2 regions of the Acidovorax sacchari genome follow, and region 1 is predicted to be linked to the other one. Evidence: riboswitches for the same ligand, from Rfam matches in the RefSeq annotation. Region 1 holds a riboswitch; the other holds the start of a gene.
What was found. Region 1 has a riboswitch for glycine ahead of gcvT (glycine cleavage system aminomethyltransferase GcvT). Riboswitches for the same ligand answer to the same signal wherever they lie in the genome.
Positions count from the first base shown of each region.

Region 2: linked by a shared signal. The riboswitch ahead of ACGHC0_RS23075 (D-amino acid dehydrogenase) and the one ahead of gcvT (glycine cleavage system aminomethyltransferase GcvT) in region 1 are both predicted to bind glycine.

Region 1 covers NZ_AP035783.1:2,487,356-2,497,015, forward strand. Annotated here, with positions in the region: gene gcvP (aminomethyl-transferring glycine dehydrogenase) at 1-1,699, opposite strand, end outside; gene gcvH (glycine cleavage system protein GcvH) at 1,809-2,183, opposite strand; gene gcvT (glycine cleavage system aminomethyltransferase GcvT) at 2,321-3,451, opposite strand; glycine riboswitch at 3,516-3,649, opposite strand; glycine riboswitch at 3,669-3,766, opposite strand; gene ACGHC0_RS11300 (Lrp/AsnC family transcriptional regulator) at 4,008-4,466, shown strand; gene ACGHC0_RS11305 (ABC transporter ATP-binding protein) at 4,521-5,315, opposite strand; gene ACGHC0_RS11310 (ABC transporter permease) at 5,327-6,217, opposite strand; gene ACGHC0_RS11315 (ABC transporter substrate-binding protein) at 6,306-7,289, opposite strand; gene ACGHC0_RS11320 (lipocalin family protein) at 7,500-8,114, opposite strand; gene ACGHC0_RS11325 (electron transfer flavoprotein-ubiquinone oxidoreductase) at 8,258-9,660, opposite strand, start outside.
Region 2 covers NZ_AP035783.1:5,197,022-5,206,681, reverse strand. Annotated here, with positions in the region: gene ACGHC0_RS23085 (PhaM family polyhydroxyalkanoate granule multifunctional regulatory protein) at 1-566, shown strand, start outside; gene ACGHC0_RS23080 (FIST signal transduction protein) at 614-1,933, shown strand; gene ACGHC0_RS23075 (D-amino acid dehydrogenase) at 2,044-3,363, opposite strand; glycine riboswitch at 3,451-3,560, opposite strand; gene ACGHC0_RS23070 (CMD domain-containing protein) at 3,705-4,895, opposite strand; gene ACGHC0_RS23065 (SidA/IucD/PvdA family monooxygenase) at 4,941-6,410, opposite strand; gene ACGHC0_RS23060 (Bug family tripartite tricarboxylate transporter substrate binding protein) at 6,626-7,645, opposite strand; gene ACGHC0_RS23055 (YXWGXW repeat-containing protein) at 7,802-8,233, opposite strand; gene ACGHC0_RS23050 (transcriptional regulator) at 8,405-8,659, opposite strand; gene ACGHC0_RS23045 (S24 family peptidase) at 8,748-9,455, shown strand; gene ACGHC0_RS23040 (hypothetical protein) at 9,504-9,660, opposite strand, start outside.

The sequences.
Region 1 (9,660 bases):
CCGTGGCCTGGCAGAGCCAGGCGCGCAGCTGCTCGTCGAGCTGGCGGTAGCCCTCCAGCTGGTCGGCGGGCGCGAACGGGTGCACCTGCGCGAACTCCGGCCAGGTGATCGGGATCATCTCGCTCGTGGCGTTGAGCTTCATGGTGCAGCTGCCCAGCGGGATCATGCTGCGGTCGAGCGCGAGGTCCTTGTCCGAAAGCTGGCGGATATAGCGCAGCATGCCGGTCTCGGAATGGTGGGTGTTGAACACCGGGTGCGTGAGGAAGGCGCTCGTTCGGCGCAGTTCGGCGGGGATCAGCGGATTCACGCCGTTCGCGAAATCCTCGACGCGGGGCAGGGCCTGCCCGTCGGCGGCGAAGATCGACCAGAGCAGTTCGATGTCGGCCCGTGCCGTGGTTTCATCGAGCGAAATGCAGAGATAGTCGTCCCAGGCCACGCGCAGGTTGGCGCCGCGCTCCACGGCACGGGCCAGCAGCGCGCCGGTCTGCTCTTTCGTGTGCAGGCACAGGGTGTCGAATGCGGACTCGTGGTGGTGCGCGGTATGGCCGAGCGCCACGAGGCCCTTGGCCAGGATGGCGGTGAAGCTCGCCACGCGCTGGGCGATGCGCTTGAGGCCCTCGGGGCCGTGGTACACGGCGTACATGCTGGCGATCACGGCCGGCAGCACCTGCGCCGTGCAGATGTTGGAGGTGGCCTTCTCGCGGCGGATGTGCTGCTCGCGCGTCTGCAGCGCAAGGCGGTAGGCCGGCTGGCCGTGCACGTCCACGCTCACGCCCACGAGGCGGCCGGGCAGCGAGCGCTTGAATTCGTCGCGGCAGGCCATGAAGGCGGCGTGCGGGCCGCCCGCGCCCATCGGCATGCCGAAGCGCTGCGTGCTGCCCACGACGATGTCCGCGCCCCATTCGCCGGGCGGCACGAGCAGCGTGAGCGCCAGCAGGTCGGCGCACACGATCGCAGCGGCCTGCTTCGCGTGGATCTTCTCCACGTCGGCGCGCCAGTCGGCGAGCCAGCCGCTGCTGGCCGGGTACTGGATTACGGCGGCGAAGAAGTCGCCCTCGAGCGCCGCGTTCCATTCGGCTTCGGAGTTCGCGATCACCACGCTGATGCCCAGCGGCTCGGCGCGCGTGCGGATCACCTCGATGGTCTGCGGATGCGTGTCGCCCGAGACGACGAGGGTCTGGCTCTTCGACTTGACGGAACGCCTGGCGAGCGTCATGGCCTCGGCTGCGGCCGTGGCCTCGTCCAGCATCGAGGCGTTGGCGATGGGCATGCCCGTGAGGTCGCACACCATGGTCTGGAAGTTGACCAGCGCCTCCATGCGGCCCTGCGAGATCTCGGCCTGGTAGGGCGTGTAGGCGGTGTACCAGGCGGGGTTCTCCAGGATGTTGCGCAGGATCACGCCCGGCGTGTGCGTGCCGTAGTAGCCCTGGCCGATGAAGCTGCGCAGCACGCGGTTCTTCGAGGCGATCGCCTTGAGCTCCGCGAGGGCCGCGGCCTCGGTGGTGGCGGGCGGCAGCTGCATCGGCTCGGTACGGGCGATGGACGCCGGCACGATGCCACCCACCAGCGCCGCGCGCGACGCCTCCCCGATGACGGAGAGCATGCGCTCCTCGTCCGCCGCATCGATGCCGATGTGGCGGGGCTGGAATTCGGCGGCGTTTTCGAGCGCGGAAAGCGGCGGGAGGGTGGACGTGGGCATGGGAGGGGTCCCGGTCAGCGGAAAGAGGGGAAAAGGGAAAACGAAAAGGGCGCCCTGCGCGGGCGCACCGCGGCGGGCCGGCCCGAAGCCGCCCGCCGCCGGGGCCGGATCAGGCGTTCTTCGAGAACTCGGTGTAGGCGGTTTCGTCCATGAGCGCATCGAGCTGCGACGCGTCGGACAGGCGCACCTTGAAGAACCAGCCGTCGCCCAGCGGCGCGCTGTTGGCGAGCGACGGATCGGCGCGCAGCGCCTCGTTCACTTCCACGATCTCGCCGGACACGGGCATGTACACGTCGGCGGCAGCCTTCACGGACTCGACCACGCCGGCCACTTCGCCCTGGGCGAAAGTCTTGCCCACCTCGGGCAGGTCGACGAAGACGACGTCGCCGAGCGCATCCTGCGCATGGACGGTGATGCCGACGACGGCGGCGCCGGTGTCGGCGGCGTTGATCCACTCGTGGTCGCGGGAAAACTTGACGGTCATGGGGGCTCCTGAAAGAAAGGTCCGCGAAAAGGCGGTGGGAAAACGGAAAAAACGATGCGCGCTCCCGGAAAGGGGCCCGCGACTGCGACTGTAGCCGCGGCCGGGGCGCTGCCGGGCGCGGCTCGCGCGCGCCGCGGTCAGCCGCGGTGGTAGCGGGGCTGCAGGAACGGCATGGGGCTGACCTCCATCGGCACGGCCTTGCCGCGCACGATCGCGTGCACCACGGTGCCGGTGGCGGCGAATTCCGGCGCCACGTAGCCCATGGCGACGGGCTGGTTCACGCTCGGGCCGAGCAGGCCGCTGGTCACTTCGCCGATGGCCGCGCCGTCGGTGCTCTGCAGGGCGGTGTGCTCGCGCACGGGCACGCGCTCGCGCGCCACCAGTCCCACGCGGCGGCGGGTGAGCCGCGACGGGTAGTCGATCTGCGCCAGCACCTTCTCCGCGCCCGGGAAGCCCCCCGCGCGCGCGCCACCGGTGCGCCGCACCTTCTGGATGGCCCAGTTCAGCGCGGCCTCGGGCGGCGTGGTGGTGGTGTCGATGTCGTTGCCGTAGAGGCACAGGCCGGCCTCCAGCCGCAGCGAGTTGCGCGCGCCGAGGCCGATGGGCTTCACCTCGGGCTGGGCCAGCAGCGCGCGGGCCAGTGCCTCGGCCTGGGCGGCGGGCACGGAGATCTCGAAGCCGTCCTCGCCGGTGTAGCCGCTGCGCGTCACGTAGCAGTCGCAGCCGGCGATCTCGAAGCGCCCGCCCGTCATGAAGACCAGCGATGCGGTGCCGGGCGCCAGGCGCGCGAGCGCCGCGGCGGCCTGCGGGCCCTGCAGGGCGAGCAGGGCCTGGTCGGGCAGGGGGATGACTTCGCAGCGGCCGCCGATGCGCTCCTGGATGTGGGCGATGTCGCCGGCCTTGCAGGCGCCGTTCACGATCACGAACAGGTCGTCGCCGCGGTTCACGAACATCAGGTCGTCGATGATGCCGCCCTCGTCGTTCAGCAGCAGGCCGTAGCGCTGCTTGTTCAAACCGAGGCCGATCACGTCCACGGGCACCAGGGTCTCGAAGGCCGCGGCGGCGTCGGGGCCGGCGAGGCGCAGTTGGCCCATGTGCGAGACGTCGAACAGCCCGGCGGCCTGCCGCGTGTGCAGGTGCTCTGCCATCAGGCCGGCAGGGTATTGCACGGGCATGGAGTAGCCGGCGAAGGGCACCATGCGGGCCCCGAGTTCGAGGTGCAGCGCGTGCAGGGGCGTGGTGTGCAGGGAGGCGGATTCGGCGGACATGGGCGGAGCGGGCCTTTCACTCAGGCAGGGACGGACGACGCGCGTGCCGCCACGGGGCGCCACGCCTGTGCCCGCTGTCCGCTTTACCTGAGAGATTCACCACGCCGTGCGCGCTGCCACGGGGGCGGTGCGTTGCGGGGCTTGCTCCTTCGGTGGGCCTGCCAAGTTGGAGGCAGGCCTCTCTCCAGCCGGGGAAACGCCCGCATCCCTGCGGGCGCCTTGCCAGTCCTTTTGCCTGAGCGTTCGGGATTCCCTGCGCCTTCGGCGGCGCCCGCCACCCGTTGCGGGCGCGGCGCTCTCTCCTGACCCGGCGGATTCTAACGGCTGCGCGGTGGCCCGCGGCGCCGGCAGCGCAGGTTTTTCGGGCGGTTGTGCCAAGCACCCCGGTCCGGCGGTAACCGGCCGGGGTCTTGCCATTCGCACGCGCCCCGGTAGGGGCGCCCTGTGGAGGAAATTGTGCCGCCAGGGCCGCCGATGGTTTTTCCGTATTTCCAGAAAATGGCGCAATGCAAAGAAAAATATTCTGCGATCGGGCGAATATCTGCACAATCCTTCCATGGACCGCATCGACCGAAAAATCCTCGCCGTGCTCCAGGCCGACGCGCGCGCCAGCCTGCAGGACATCGGCCAGGCCGTGGGCCTGAGCCCGTCGCCCTGCTGGGCGCGCATCCGCCGCATGGAGGAATCCGGCGTGATCGAGGGCTACACGGTACGCCTCAACGCCCAGGCGCTGGACCTGGCCGATACCGTGCTCGTGCAGGTCACGCTCGACAGCCATTCCGACAACACCCTGGAGAAGTTCGGCGAGACGCTCGCGAGCATTCCCGAGGTGGTGGAGGCGCATCTGGTGTCGGGCGACTACGACTACCTGCTGCGCGTGGTGGTGAAGGACACGCGCGACTACGAGCGCCTGTTGCGCGAGAAGCTCTACAAGATCAAGGGCATCCGCCACAGCCGCTCGAGCTTCGTGCTGCGCACGCTCAAGAAAGCGGACCTGCCCCTGCGCGCGGACTGAGCGGCCGAGCAAGGGCGGGCATCCCGGCAGCGCCGGGGCGGGCGTGGCGCGCCGTCAGCCCAGCAGCAGCGCGTCGTCCGCCAGTTGCTCGCCGCGCACCTTCTCGAACATCTGCAGCAGGTCCGGCACGCCCAGCCGGCTGCGCTCCTCGCCCGACACGTCGAGCACCACCTGGCCCTGGTGCAGCATCACGGTACGCTGGCCCACGTCCAGCGCCTGGCGCATGCTGTGCGTGACCATCATGGTGGTGAGCTGGTTCTCGGCCACGATGCGCGCCGTGAGCTGCAGCACGAAGTCGGCCGTGCGCGGGTCGAGCGCGGCGGTGTGCTCGTCCAGCAGCAGGATGCGCGAGGGCTGCAGCGCCGCCATGAGCAGGCTCACGGCCTGGCGCTGGCCGCCCGAGAGCAGGCCGATGCGGTCGGTGAGGCGGTTTTCCAGGCCCAGGCCCAGCGTGGCGAGGCGTTCGCGGAAGGTCTCGCGCTGCTGCGCTTTCACCGCGCCGCGCAGGCCGCGCAGCGTGCCGCGCTGCTGGGCGAGCGCCATGTTCTCCTCGATGGTGAGATCCTCGCAGGTGCCGGCCATCGGGTCCTGGAAGACGCGCGCCACGCGCTTCGCGCGCGCCCAGACGGGCTGGCGGGTCACGTCCTCGCCGTCGATGGCGATGCGGCCCGTGTCCACCGACAGGTCGCCCGAAATGGCATTCAGGAAGGTGGATTTGCCGGCCCCGTTGGAGCCGATCACGGTGACGAACTGCCCGGCCGGAATGTCCAGCGACATGCCGCGCAAAGCGCGCGTCTCGATGGGCGTGCCGGGATTGAAGGTGATGTGCAGGTCTTGTGCGCTCAGCATGGTGCGGTTCCTTATCGAGGCTGCTTCGATGAGAGCTTGCGCTTGATCTGGGGGATGACCAGGGCGACGGTCACCAGCACGGCCGTGACCAGGTTCAGGTCCTGCGCCTTCAGGCCGATGAAGTCGCTGTTGAGCGCCAGCGCGATGAAGAAGCGATAGACGATGGCGCCGATGACGACGGCGAGCGTCGCCCACACCAGCCGGCGAGAGGGCAGGATGCTCTCGCCCACGATCACGGCGGCCAGGCCGATCACGATGGTGCCGATGCCCATGGAGATGTCCGAGCCGCCCTGGGTCTGCGCGAAGAGGGCGCCGGCGAGCGCCACCAGCGCGTTCGACACGGCCATGCCCAGCAGCACCATGGCGCCGGTGTTCACGCCCTGGGCGCGGGCCATGCGGGCGTTGGAGCCGGTGGCGCGGATGGCCAGGCCCCGCTCGGTGGCGAAGAACCAGTCCATGGCCAGCTTGGCGGCGACCACGATCACCAGCAGCAGGGCGGGCCGGGCGATGTAGTCGGCCAGGCCCTCGGGCTGCAGCAGCGTGAAGAGGGTCGGATCGTTGATGAGCGGCACGTTGGGCCCGCCCATGATGCGCAGGTTGATCGAGTAGAGCGCGATCATCATCAGGATGCTGGCCAGCAGGTCCATGATCTTCAGCTTGACGTTGAGCCAGCCGGTGACGAGGCCGGCCGCCGCGCCTGCCGCGGTGGCCGCGAGCGTGGCCACGTAGGGGTTGGTGCCCGTGGAGATGAGCACGGCGCATACCGCGCCGCCCAGCGGGAAACTGCCGTCCACCGTCAGGTCGGGAAAGCGCAGCAGCCTGAATGAAATGAAGACGCCCAGCGCGACCAGGCTGAAGATCAGCCCGATCTCGACGGCGCCGAGCAGGGAAAAGAGGGACATGGCGGGTGGGGCTTCGGGAAAAACGAAACAGGAGCCGAAGCTCCTGCGGTCGGGGCGGCGTTCCCGGCACGGGGCCGGGAACCGCACCTTACTTCACGATGTGGGCGGCGGACTTCACGAATGCGTCGGAGAGCTTCACGCCCTGCTTCTCGGCCGCGCCGGGGTTCACCGTGAGTTCCAGCTTCGTGCTGATCTCGGGTTGGATGTCGCCGGGCTTCTCGCCCTTGAGCACGCGCACCACCATGCGGCCGGTCTGCTCGCCCAGGTCGCGGTAGTTGATGCCGAAAGAGGCGATCGCGCCGCGCTTGACGCTGTCGGCGTCGGCGGCCACCAGGGGCAGCTTGGCTTCCTGGCCGACCTTGACCAGCGATTCGTAGGCCGACACCACGTTGTTGTCGGTGCTGGTGTAGATCACGTCGGCCTTGCCGATCAGGCTGCGCGCGGCGCTGCCCACATCGACCGAGCGCGGCGCCGCGGCCTCGACCAGCGTCATGCCCATCCTGGGCAGCAGCTCCTTGAGTTCCTTGACGACCACGGCGGAGTTGGCCTCGCCGGGGTTATAGACCACGCCGACGCGCTTCGCATTCGGCACCACCTGCCTGACCAGTTCCATCTGCTTGTCCAGCGCCAGCAGGTCGGACACGCCCGTCACGTTGGTCTTGCTGGGTTCCCAGTTCTTCACCAGCTTGGCGGCGACCGGGTCGGTCACGGCGGAGAAGACCACCGGCACCGTCCTGGTGGCGGCCACCACCGCCTGGGCCGAAGGCGTGGCGATGGCGACGATGGCGTCGGGCTGGTCGCCGACGAACTTGCGTGCGATCTGCGCTGCCGTGCCGGTGTTGCCCTGCGCGCTCTGGTACTGCCACTTGAGCGTCTTGCCTTCTTCATAGCCGGCGGCCTGCAGGCTCGCCTTCACGCCGTCGCGGATGGCGTCGAGTGCCGGATGCTCCACGATGGCCGTCACGGCCACGGATTTGGGCGCGGGGGCCTGCTGGGCCATCGCTGCGGGGGAGGCGGCCGCGGCGGCGGCGGCCACGGCCAGCGCCAGGGCGCCGAACGGATGCTGCTTCATGCTCGAACTTTCTCGCCGCCATGCCCGGTATGCAGGAGCGTCCGATGACATCGGGTGCTGCGTCGCGGGTGGCGGCTGCGGAATGCCCGCCGGCAGGCGGGCGCGTTTCTGGCGACAACGGAGCCAGGCCCGCACAGAAACGATACCGCAGCCTGGAATGTCGAGTGTACCGGCTGCACCATGCGGGTGCGGGGCCGGGGCGTGGCCGGTTCAGCGGGCCGCGGGTTCGGGCGTGGCCGCGTCGGCCTGGGGCACCCACAGGATGCGGCGCATGTCCACGCCCAGCGCCCGTGCGCGGGCCAGCAGCCGCTCGCGCACCGCCATGGGCAGCGTGGGCGTGCGCGAAAGAATCCAGAGCGCATCCAGGCGCGGGCCCACCACCATGGCCCAGCGGTAGTCTTCGTCCAGCGCGGCCACGAAGTAACCCGCATAGAACGGCCCGAAGAACGACACCTTCAGGGCGGCCGTGGACGGATCGCCCAGGAACACGGCGCGGCCCTCGGCCTCGCGCCAGCGGCGGCGGTCGGGGTCGTAGCCGCGGTTCACGACGCGCAGGCTGCCGTCGCCCCGGCGGCTGTAGTGGGCGCTGGTACGGATGAGGCCGCGCTCGAAGCGCTGGTCGATGCGGGCCACTTCGTACCAGTGGCCGGCATAACGGTCCACGTTGAAGTGCTGCACCGGCTGCACGCCCGGCGGCGGGCGCAGGGCAGAGCGCAGGTAGAGGGCCGCGGCGCCGGCGGCAGCGGCCACGGTGGCGGCCGCTGCCCAGGGCACGACCGGGCGGCGGCGCTGGGTGGTGTAGTGCTGGAGGTCGGGACGGGGCATGGCGGTTCGGGGCTCCTGGCGGACCCGGCAGGAAATGCGGACCTCCGCGAGTCTGGCCTGCGGATCCGGACCACCCTGTAGGCCGGAGGCCAACGGGCGGGTCGGAACGGCGGCTGCTGCCGCCGACGCCCGGGCCCCGCGCCTTACATGCCCGAGTAGTTCGGGCCGCCGCCGCCCTCGGGCGTGACCCACACGATGTTCTGCGTCGGGTCCTTGATGTCGCAGGTCTTGCAATGCACGCAGTTCTGCGCGTTGATCTGCAACCGCTGCGCATTGCCGCCCTGGGTCTCGTCCGGCACGAACTCGTACACCGCCGCGGGGCAGTAGCGGGCCTCGGGTCCGGCGTATTTCGCCAGGTTGATGTTCACCGGCACGCCCGGGTCCTTGAGCGTGAGGTGGGCCGGCTGGTTCTCCGCATGGTTGGTGTTGCTGATGAACACGCTGGAGAGGCGGTCGAAGGTGAGCTTGCCGTCGGGCTTGGGATAGACGATGGGCTTGCACTCGGCCGCGGGCTTCAGGTAGGCGTGGTCGGGCTTGTCGCGGTGCAGCGTCCAGGGGATGTTGCCCTTGAGCACGAACTGCTCGATGCCGTTCATCAGCGTGGCCGTGACCAGGCCCTTCTTGAACCACGCCTTGAAGTTGCGTGCCTTGTTGAGCTCTTCGTGCAGCCAGCTGTTCTCGAAAGCCTGCGGATAGGCCGTGAGTTCGTCGTGCTGGCGGCCGGCGCGGATCGCGTCGTAGGCGGCCTCGGCGGCCAGCATGCCGGTCTTGATGGCGGCGTGGCTGCCCTTGATGCGGCTCACGTTCAGGAAACCCGCGTCGCAGCCCACGAGCGCGCCGCCCGGGAACACGAACTTCGGCAGCGACAGCAGGCCGCCGGCCGTGATGGCGCGCGCGCCGTAGCCGATACGCTTGGCCGGCTTGATGCCCTTGGCCTCGTCGCCTTCCAGGTAGTAGCGGATGTTGGGGTGGGTCTTCCAGCGCTGGAATTCCTCGAACGGGCTCAGGTAGGGGTTGGAATAGTCCAGCCCGGTGATGAAGCCCAGCGTGACCTTGTTGTCCTCGGCGTGGTAGAGGAAGGCGCCGCCGTAGGTGTCGGCATCCATGGGCCAGCCGGCGGTGTGCATCACGAAGCCGGGCTGGTGCCGCTGCGGGTCGATTTCCCACAGTTCCTTCACGCCGATGCCGTAGGTCTGCGGGTCGCGGCCTTCGTCGAGCTTGTAGCGGGCGATGATCTGCTTGCCCAGGTGTCCGCGCGCGCCTTCGGCGAACAGGGTGTACTTGGCGTGCAGTTCCATGCCCAGCTGGAAGTCGCCCGTGGGCTCGCCGTCCTTGCCCACGCCCATGTTGCCGGTGGCCACGCCCTTGACGGAGCCGTCCTCGTTGTAGAGCACTTCGGCGGCGGGAAAGCCCGGGAAGATCTCCACGCCCAGCTCCTCGGCCTGCGCGGCGAGCCAGCGCACCACGTTGCCGAGGCTGACGATGTAGTTGCCGTGGTTCTGGAAGCAGCCGGGCAGCAGGAAGTTGGGGGTGCGCCAGGACGATT
Region 2 (9,660 bases), 2.7 Mb from region 1:
CCGATCCCTTCGCGCGGCCACCCCGTGCCGCGCCGGCCGAGCCGGCACCCGCTCCGGAGCCGGCCGCGCAGGCCCCGGCGGCATCAGGGCACGAGGCGGCCGGCGACACCGGCACCGAGCCGCCGGCCGCCGCGCCGGGCGTGGTGGACCCGATGCAATGGTGGTCCGCGCTCACGGGCCAGTTCCAGCAGATCGCGGCCAATGCGATGAGCGACGTCTCGAAGCTGCCTGCGATGGATGCCACGCGCGGCATGGCGGCGGAGGCGCTCAAGACGGCCACCGACATGGCGACGCAGCTCGCCGCGCAGGGCATGCAAGGCGTGCAGGACGCCGCGCGCCAGGCCGCGGAGGCCGGCACCGGGGGCGCGCGCGCCACGGGCAAGGACGGCGGCGGGGCGGCGCGCGGTGCGAAGCGCCCGCCTTCCGCGGCGGCCCCTGCGCAGCGCGCCGCTGCCGCCAAGGCGACTTCCACGAAGGCTTCTTCCGCGAAGGCCCCGGCAGGGGCGCCGCCTGCGGGCGCACGCCGCGCCGCCAGCCCCAAGCCCGGGCCGAAGGGCCGTTCCTGACGGGCGCAGCCTTCGCCTGCGATCGCGGTCCACCGATTTTTCCGACCATGAAACTCTTTCCCAATGGCCATGCCACCCACCCGCAATGGCGCATGGCCGCCGCGCTGGTGCTGGCGCAGCTGCGCGCGCAGATGGCCCTGCCGCACTACGCGAGCGCGCCCACGCTCGGCGTGCTCTACATCACGGACCACTACGCAGAAGACGCGGAGGCCCTGCTCGACGTGCTCGCGGCCGAACTCCCGGAGGTGACCGACTGGAGCGGCACGGTGGGGGTGGGCGTGGCGGCGAACAATGCCGAGTATTTCGACGAGCCGGCCCTGTCGGTGATGCTGCTGGACCTGCCGCAGGACCAGTACCGCGTGTTCTCGGGCGTGGCGCCGCTGTCGCGCGGAGGCGCTTCCGCGGGCGGCTTCGTGCCGCACACGGCGCTGGTGCATGCCGATGGCGACACGCCGGACCTCGCCGAGCTGATCGCGGAGATGTCGGACCGCACCGAGTCGGGCTACCTGTTCGGCGGCATCGCGGCGAGCCGCGGGCGCAGCGTGCAGTTCGCGGTGGGCGGCAACGGCAACATCGCGGGCCAGGGCGCGGCGCGGGGCGTGTTCGGCGGCGGGCTGTCGGGCGTGGCGTTCGGCAGGGGCGTGGGCATGCTCTCGCGCGTGACCCAGGGATGCCAGCCGGTCGGCCCGTTCGCACAGATCACGCGGGCGCAGGACAACGTGGTGCTCGCGCTCGATGGCGAGCCCGCGCTGGACGTGCTGCTGGGCACCCTGGGCATCACCCTGGAGGGCGATCCGCAGCCCGCGCTGCGTGCCCTGCGCGCGACGCTGGCGGGCCTGGTGGACGAGGGCTCGCAGCCCATGGGGCGCACGGGCCATTTCGGCACGGACGTACGCGTGCGGCATCTCGTGGGGCTCGACCCGATGCGGCATGGCGTGGCCCTGGCCGACAAGGTGGAGGAGGGCATGCGGCTCGCGTTCTGCCAGCGCAACGTGGCGGCGGCGCGCGCCGACCTGATGCGCATCTGCGCCGAGATCCGCGAGGAACTGGCGCCGGAGCCGCAGGAGCCCGCGGCCGCCCCGCCGCCGTCGCACGCCGGCGAACGCGCGGCGCTGATGCGGGCACTGGACCATGCCACCGAGGGCATGCCCGAGCGCACGATCATGGGGGCCATCTACGTGAGCTGTTCGGGCCGGGGCGGGCCGCACTTCGGCGGGCCCGGCGCCGAGATGCAGATCGTGCGGCACGCCCTGGGCGACGTGCCGCTGGTGGGGTTCTTCGCGGGCGGGGAGATCGCCCACCACCGGCTCTACGGCTACACCGGCGTGCTGACCGTGTTCACCTGCGCCGGTCCGGGCGAGGCGTAGAGCGGCCGACACGACCCTTCTGGCGTCGTTGCCGCATCTTGTCGTACTACGGTACTGCCTGCGATGCGGCGCCTCGCCAGAACCGCTTCGCTGGGTCGTGTCAGCCGCTCTCAGGCCAGCGCCGGCACGGCGGCGCGGCCGCGCGGCATGCCCGCGAAGGCGAAATCCACCTCGGGCACGAGCCCGCTCACGATGCTGGCGATGGCGCGGCCCGAGCCGCAGGCGTGCGTCCAGCCCAGCGTGCCGTGGCCGGTGTTGAGGAACAGGTTGGGCAGCTTCGTGCGGCCGATGAGCGGCACGTTGCTCGGCGTGGCCGGACGCAGGCCCGACCAGAACTGCGCCTGCGAGGTGTCGCCCGCGCCCGGGAACAATTGCTCCACGCGCTTCACGATGGCTTCGCAGCGCACCGGGTTGAGGTCGCGGCCATAGCCGTTGAGTTCGGCGGTGCCGGCGATGCGCATCACGTCGCGCGCCGGCTGGCCGTCCCGGGCCGGGCGGGTGTATCGCGAGAAGACCAGCTTGTACTCGTCGTCCGTCAGGCTGACCTCGTACGCGGCGGAGGCATCGCGCACGGGCAGCGTCACCGAATAGCCCTTGGCCGGATAGATGGGCAGCCGCAGGCCCAGTGGCTCGGCCAGCAGCGGGCTGAACGAGCCCATGGCCAGCACGTAGGCATCGCCGCGCACGCGCTCGAAGCGGCCTTCCGCGTCGGTGATCTCCACATGGTCGATGGCCCCGGCCGCGGTGCGCAGCGCCGTGATGTGGCAGCCCATGCGGAACCGCACGCCGGCCTGTTCGGCCCGTTGCGCCAGCGCGCGCGTGAAGGCGTTGGCGTCTCCGGATTCGTCGGCGTCGGTGTAGGTGGCGCCCGCCAGCTGGGAGCGGATGGAGGCCAGGGCCGGTTCGATGCGCACGGCCTCGTCGGCGCTCACCACGCGGCGCTCGCAGCCGAGCTGGCGCATCTGCTCGGCCGGCGCGAGCGCGCCGTCGAATTCCTTGCGGCTGGTGTAGAAGTGCAGGATGCCCTGCGTGCGCTGGTCGTACTGGATGCCGGTGTCGCGGCGCAGCTGCTGCAGCGTTTCGCGGCTGTAGGTGCCCAGGCGCACGATCTGCTCGATGTTGTGGCGCGTGCGCGCCGGCGTGCATTCGCGCAGGAACTGCAGGCCCCAGAGCCACTGGCGCATGTCGGCGCGCAGGCGGAAGAGCAGCGGCGCGTCTTCCCGGCCCAGCCATTGCAGCACCTTGAGCGGAGCGCTCGGGTTGGCCCAGGGCTCGGCGTGGCTCACCGAGATCTGGCCGCCGTTGGCGAAGCTGGTTTCCGCGCCGGGCGTGGCCTGGCGGTCGATCACGGTCACTTCGTGGCCGAGCTGCTGGAGGAAATAGGCCGAGGTGGTGCCGAGCAAGCCGGCGCCGAGGACGATCACGCGCATCTTCAAACCTTTCGAGGGTGAAGCGCCGGGCGTGCGCGTGCAGGCAGCTATGGATTCAATAGCGTGCAGCAGGCGCGTGGCCCGGCTGCCGCTCCCCCTGTCCTTGGTACCTGAGAGATTCACCCCGAGGCCAACACGGCGCGGGGCTTGCTCCTTCGGTGCACCACAGGCTGTGGCGGCTCTCCAGACGGCATTCGATGGTGTGCAGTACGGTACCTGAGCGTGTATGGGAGTTTGCGCCTTCGGTGGAACGCCAGCGGTGCCGCTGGCGTTCGCTCTCCTGCGGGGCGGATCGTAGCAGCGAAACCGCGCCGCGCAAAGCGCCCGGCGCGGCTGCGGGTTCAGCCGGCCTGCGGGAAGACGGCTTCGCCCAGGTTCAGCATGAGCCGGTTGGCCCAGGCGAACAGCGCGGCGGCGTGCAGCGCGTCCAGGATTTCCAGGTCGGACAGGCCGGCGTCGCGCAGCGGCTGCAGGTGCTGCGCGCCGAACGCGCCGGGCGTGCGCGTGAGCGCGGCACTGGCCTGCACGATGGCGCGTTCGCGCGCATTGGTGCCGGCGGTGTCGGGCTCCTGGAAGATCTGCGCCATCACGTCGTTGCGCTTGGCCAGTTGCTCGAAGCGCTGGGCGTGCACGGAAGCGCAGTACACGCAGCCGTTCACGCGCGAGACCACGGTGCTGGCGACTTCGCGCTCGGCGCGGGCGAGGCCGCCCGGGGCGTACATGATGGCGTTGAAGGCCTGCGAGCGCTCGGAGAGCACGCGGGGCTGGTGCGCCAGCAGCAGGTAGAAGTCCGACGTGCGGGCCTTGGGGTGGCTGAGGTCGAGCACCGCGTTCTGCTCGGGAGTGGCCGAGGCGGGATCGAGCACGGGCAGCCAGGCCTTCCAGTCCAGCGTCTCGCTGGTGTAGCCGTTCACGCGCAGCGGCTCGCCGGGCGCGGGCAGATTGGCGGGATGGACGAAGGGGGCGGCGTCCGCCGGCTGCGCTGCCGCAGCGGCAGGTGCCGCACCGGCCTCGCCCAGTTGCGCCAGCGCGGCCACGCCGGCCACCACGCGCAGCTGGTAGGTGACGAAGCCGATCAGCTGCGCGAGCAGCACCGTGCCCGGCACCGAGAGGCCCGCGGCGGGCAGCGCCTGCAGGGCGGCCTGGTCGCTTTCGGCGGGGTGCGTGGCGAGCGTGCGCGCGAAATGCACGATGGCCCGCAGGCGTGCATCCGGGATCGCGGCGCCGGTCGCATCGACGAGCGCCTGCACGGCCGGCGGGGGATGCAGGGGCTCGAGGGCCGCGCGGTAGTGCGCCGCCAGCGCGGGCAGGCCGCTCACGCGGGCGATGTCGTGCGCCACGGCCAGGCGCTCGGCCTGCGTGAGGCCGCCGGGCAGGCCGGGGCCGAAGAGGGCGTCCTCGCAGCCCTGCGTGGCCGTGGCGACCTTGTCGCGCTGGTGGCGCACGGCGTGGGCCGCGCTCCCGGGCGCGAGGCCGGCGATGTGGTCGATGGTGTCGCGGGATGCAGGGGCAATGGTGGCGGTATCGGTCATGGGCAATCCGTTGCGGTGGGCAGGAAGAGAGGGCGGGGCGGCAGGTCAGCCGGGCAGGACGCGCCGGGCGGTGTCCGCGGGCGTCCATTCGTCGCCCAGCAGTTCGGGCTCGGCATAGGCCTGCAGCACGCCGAAGTGGTGGTCCACGTCCTCGCGGTAGAACAGGCTGGCGAGGCCGGTGGCCAGCCGGCGCGCGCCGTCGCTGATGGCGGGGATGTCGCCCGAGACCGTGCCGTGCGAGAGGGCCGCGGGGTAGCAGAAGCAGTGCACGCGCTCCAGGCCGGGGCAGTCGCCGGGCAGCTTCTCGCGGAACTCGAACACGGGTCCCAGGTCGGGCGAATCGGCCAGTTCCTGGTCTTCGTCGCCCGGCGGCGGCGTGTAGCGTGCGCCCCAGGTGCGCACGTGGGGCGCGATGGCCGCGAACTCGGGCTTCTGCGCCCAGTCGATGGCGAAGCCGGTCGAGACGATCAGGAAGTCGAAGGCGAACGTGCCATGCGGCGTGGCGACGTGCAGCGCGCCGTCGGCCGGGTTCTCGCGCACGCCCTGCACCGGGCAGCCCAGGTGGAAGAAGGCATTGGGGTGGCGCGAGACGCGCAGCGTGCTGCCGTGCGGCGGGGGCACCTGCGTGGTGTTGATGTAGTGGCGGATGCGCCATTTCCAGGCATCCGGCAGGTCGTGGTGGCCGTGCGTGAGGCCGGGCACGCCCGAGCCCTTGGACTTGTTGATGCGGGGCAGGTCGGGGCGGCGCACCAGCAGGTCCACGCTGGCGGCGCCGCATTCCAGCGCCGTGGCGGCGCTGTCCATGGCCGACGAGCCGGCGCCCACCACGCCCACGCGCAGGCCGCGCAGCGTGGCGTAGTCCAGCACATCGGACGAATGCGCCCAGCGGCCGCGGCCGACCCCCTGCATGAAGGCCGGGATCTGCGGACCGCCCAGGCCGTCGCGGCCCGTGGCCAGCACCACGCGCCGCGCGAACCAGGTCGTGGCGTGGCCCTGCGCCTGCACGTCCACCTCCACCAGTCCGTCGCCACGCGGCCGCACGGCGGTGACCGCATGGCCGTTGCGCACGTCGGCCCGGGTGACGCGCCGGTACCAGCGCAGGTAGTCCATCCACTGCAGCCGCGGGATCTTGTCGAGCGCGGCCCAGGCGTCTTCGCCCCACTGGGCTTCGAACCACGCGCGGAAGGTGAGCGAAGGCACGCCCAGCGCCGGGCCCGTCAGCTCCTTGGGCGAGCGCAGCGTTTCCATGCGCGCCGTGGTGGCCCAGGGCCCTTCGTGGTCCTCCGGCGCGCGGTCCAGCAGCACCGCAGGGATGCCCTGCTGCGCGAGCGCCATGCTGGCCGCCAGGCCCGCCTGGCCGGCGCCGATGATGAGCACGTCGATGACCGGCCGGCCCGCGTGCATGCGCTGCGGCAGCCAGGCCTTCGCGCGCCAGTTGAGGGTCAGCAGGTCGTGCTGCAGCCGCTGTTCCAGCGCGGCCAGCCCGGCCGCGCCCAGAGAAGAAGAAAGAGCCATGGAAAAGATCGATGCAGTAGCAGAGCGGGTAGTGCGACGGGACGCGATGGCAATGCCGGGACGGCTTCGTGACGGCGCCTGAAACCGGCGCGGCCCAAAGCCAGCGACCCCCGCGGAACTGGCTCTGCCAGGCCGCTGGGGGTGCCCCCCTTCCCGAGGCGCGCAGCGCCACGAGAGAAGGGGGGAGCGGCGCAAGCCGCTCAGGGGGTTGTCCTCTAGTCCACGCTGATTTTCGCGTCCTTCACCACCTGGGCCCACTTGGCCCGGTCCTTGTGCACGGTCTGGGCGAACTGCTCCGGCGTTTCGATGCGCACCGTGTTGCCCTGCGATTCGAAGCGCTGGCGCACCTCGGGCTGCTCCAGCACTTCGCGCAGCGCGGTGTTGAGCTTGCGCACGATGGCCGGGTCCGTGCCCTTGGGCGCGAAGATGCCGAACCAGATGGAGCTGTCGAAGCCCTGGGTGCCGGGCAGCCCGCTCGATGCGATGGTGGGCACTTCCTTCACCGCGCCCACGGGCTTCGCGGTGGTCACGCCCAGCAGGCGCACCTTGCCGGCCTTGTAGTGCGGCAGCACGGTCTGCACCTGGTTCATGATGCAGCAGGTCTCGCCGCGCACCACGGACGTGATGGCCTCCGGGCCGCCCTTGTAGGGCACATGCACCATGTTCAGGCCCAGGCGCGCGTTGAATTCGGCGAACGCCATGTGGGTGCCGGCGCCGTTGCCGGTGGAGGCGTAGTTGTACTTGCCGGGGTTCGCCTTCACGATCTCGACGAATTCCTGCAGCGTCTTCGCGTCGATCACGTTCGGGTTCACGGTGAGCACGTTCGACACGTCGATGAGCGTGCCCACGGGCACGAAGTCGGCCTCCACGTCGAAGGGCAGCTTCTTGTAGAGCGCGGCATTGCTGCCGTGCGTGGCCGCGGTGCCGAAGGCCAGCGTGTAGCCGTCCGGCTTCGCGCGGGCGACGTACTCGCTGGCGATGTTGCCTGCGGCGCCGGACTTGTAATCGATGATGACCGGCTGGCCGAGCTTCTGGCTGAGCGGCTCCTGCACGGAGCGGGCCACCACGTCCACGCCGGAGCCGGCCGGGAAGCCCATGATGAGCGTGACGGGCTGGCGCGGCCAGTCGGCGGCGCCGTGCGGATCGGCCGCGAGGGCGGGGGAGGAGGCGGTCCAGGCCGCGGCGGCGAGCGCGGCGGCACCCAGCCAGGAGAAGGAATCGGAAAGACGGCGCATGCGAAGGGTCCCAGGAAAGAACAGGATCCCTGCCCGGACAGGGCCGCCCGGGTGGGGCGGTCCGGTGGGAAGCAAGGAATGCGCCATTGTGGGCAAGGCTTCATGCCTGCCCGCCCATATGGTTATGGTCTCCGGTACGGGCCGGGCGGCGGGGGATCAGCGCCGGTAGGGATCGTCGGGCCGGCGGTCGTAGCGGTTGGGCACGCCGTCGCCGTCCCGGTCCCAGCCGCCGCGGCGCATCTCCCAGCGGCCGCCCTGCTGCACCCAGCCCGGCTGGCGGTACACATAGCCCGGCCGCGCGCGCAGCCAGTGGCCCGGAACCCAGACGTGCCCGTGGCCGCGCCATTCCCAGTGGCCCTGCTCCCAGACCATGCCGCGGCGCGGCGGAGGCACCCGTTCATGGCGGGGCGGGGGCGGGGCGGACCAGCGCTCCAGCACCACGGGCGCGGGCGCGACGTACTGCGGGCCGGATTGCACGATGACGGTGGCGCTGGTGGCGGCCTGCGCGGAGATGGTCACCGTACCCATGGCGGCGGCCAGCGCGAGCGAGGCGGCGGAGAGGGAGAGGGCCTGGCGGTGGTGGTTCATGGAAGTCTCCTGAAAGGCTCGGAATCCCGGTGCCGGGCCCGGTCGGCCCCGGTGGTCCCGGTCATCCATGGACCCATGCTCGCCGCCGCGCGTCAACGCCGTGTCGCACCGGTGTCGCCGCCGTGCGAAGCGGTGTGTGCAGGTGTTTCCCGCCCCCGCCCGCACGGGGTGTCAGCGCGCCGCGCCCAGCTCCGGCCAGATGGCGGCCCAGTCGTGGGGGCGCAGGTCCTTGCGCGTGACCTGGCCGCCCGTGGCCTGCTCGATGGCCACGCAGTTCAGCGGGGAGGGGATGCGCCGGGCGTAGCCGTGCTGCCACTGCCGGATCTGCGCGTCGCTCTTGATCGGCGAGCCGTATTGCGCCATGCGCAGCCGGAGCTGGCGGACGCTCAGGGCGCCGTGCTGTTGGAGGTATTCGTGCAACGTCATGTCCCGCCCCGTGGAAAGTAGCAATTGCTCTGGATTCTATTTTTGCAAAGTAGCAAAAGCAACCGTAGCGTGTGCTACTTTCCGCACCATGGACGAAACCGCGTTGCAACTGTATCGGCGCCAGCGCCTGGATGAGGCGATTGCCCATCTCACGGCGGGCAACGTCACCGCGTTCGGGCGCCTGCTGGGGTACCGCGACGGGGCTTTCGTGCGGCAGATGCTGTCGGGATCGCGCGCCGTGTCGGACAAGACGGTGCGGGCGATCGAGACGCTGCGCGGCATGCGCGCGTGGTTTCAGGCGGACGGGGAGCCGCCCCTGCAGGCGGGCGAGCGCGATCCGGCCTATCCGGACGCGGAGGCCGGTGCGGAGGGGGACGCCGTGCTGGTGCTGGAGGTGCGGCGCCAGCAGGACCTGGGCGGCGGGCGGCAGGGTGCCGAACCCGCCTGCACCGGGGACGGCGGCATGCGCACCGTCGCGCTCACCCATGAATGGCTGGAGCGTCGCAGCCTGCGGGCACGCGACCTGATCGCGGTCGCGGTGGGCGACGACAGCATGCAGCCTTCATTGCACCCCGGGGACGTGTTGGCCGTGGATACCCGTGAGCCGTCGCCGGCCGACGGACAGGTGTTCGTGGTGGACTACGAGGGCGCCTGCCTGGTGCGGCGGGTGGTGCGCGACAGCGGCGCCTGGTGGCTGGCGGCGGAGAACGCGCTGCGGTTTCCGCGCAAGCAGCTGACCGCGCCCTCGGCGCGGCTCGTCGGGCGGGTGGTGCACGTGCACAGCGAGACGCTGTGAACCGCGTGCGGCGGCCCCGCCGCAGCGGGGCGCCGGGCCGTCAGCTCGTCAGCTGGAGACGCTGCGCAGCGGCAGGGCGGTCCTGGCCGTCCACACACCCTGGCGCAACTGCTTTTTCGTGTAGAGGCCCCGCAGGTAGTCCACCTGGTAATCCTCGTGTGCCGGAAGCTCCGAGAACTGGAAGTCGGCGAGGTCCATGAGCCGG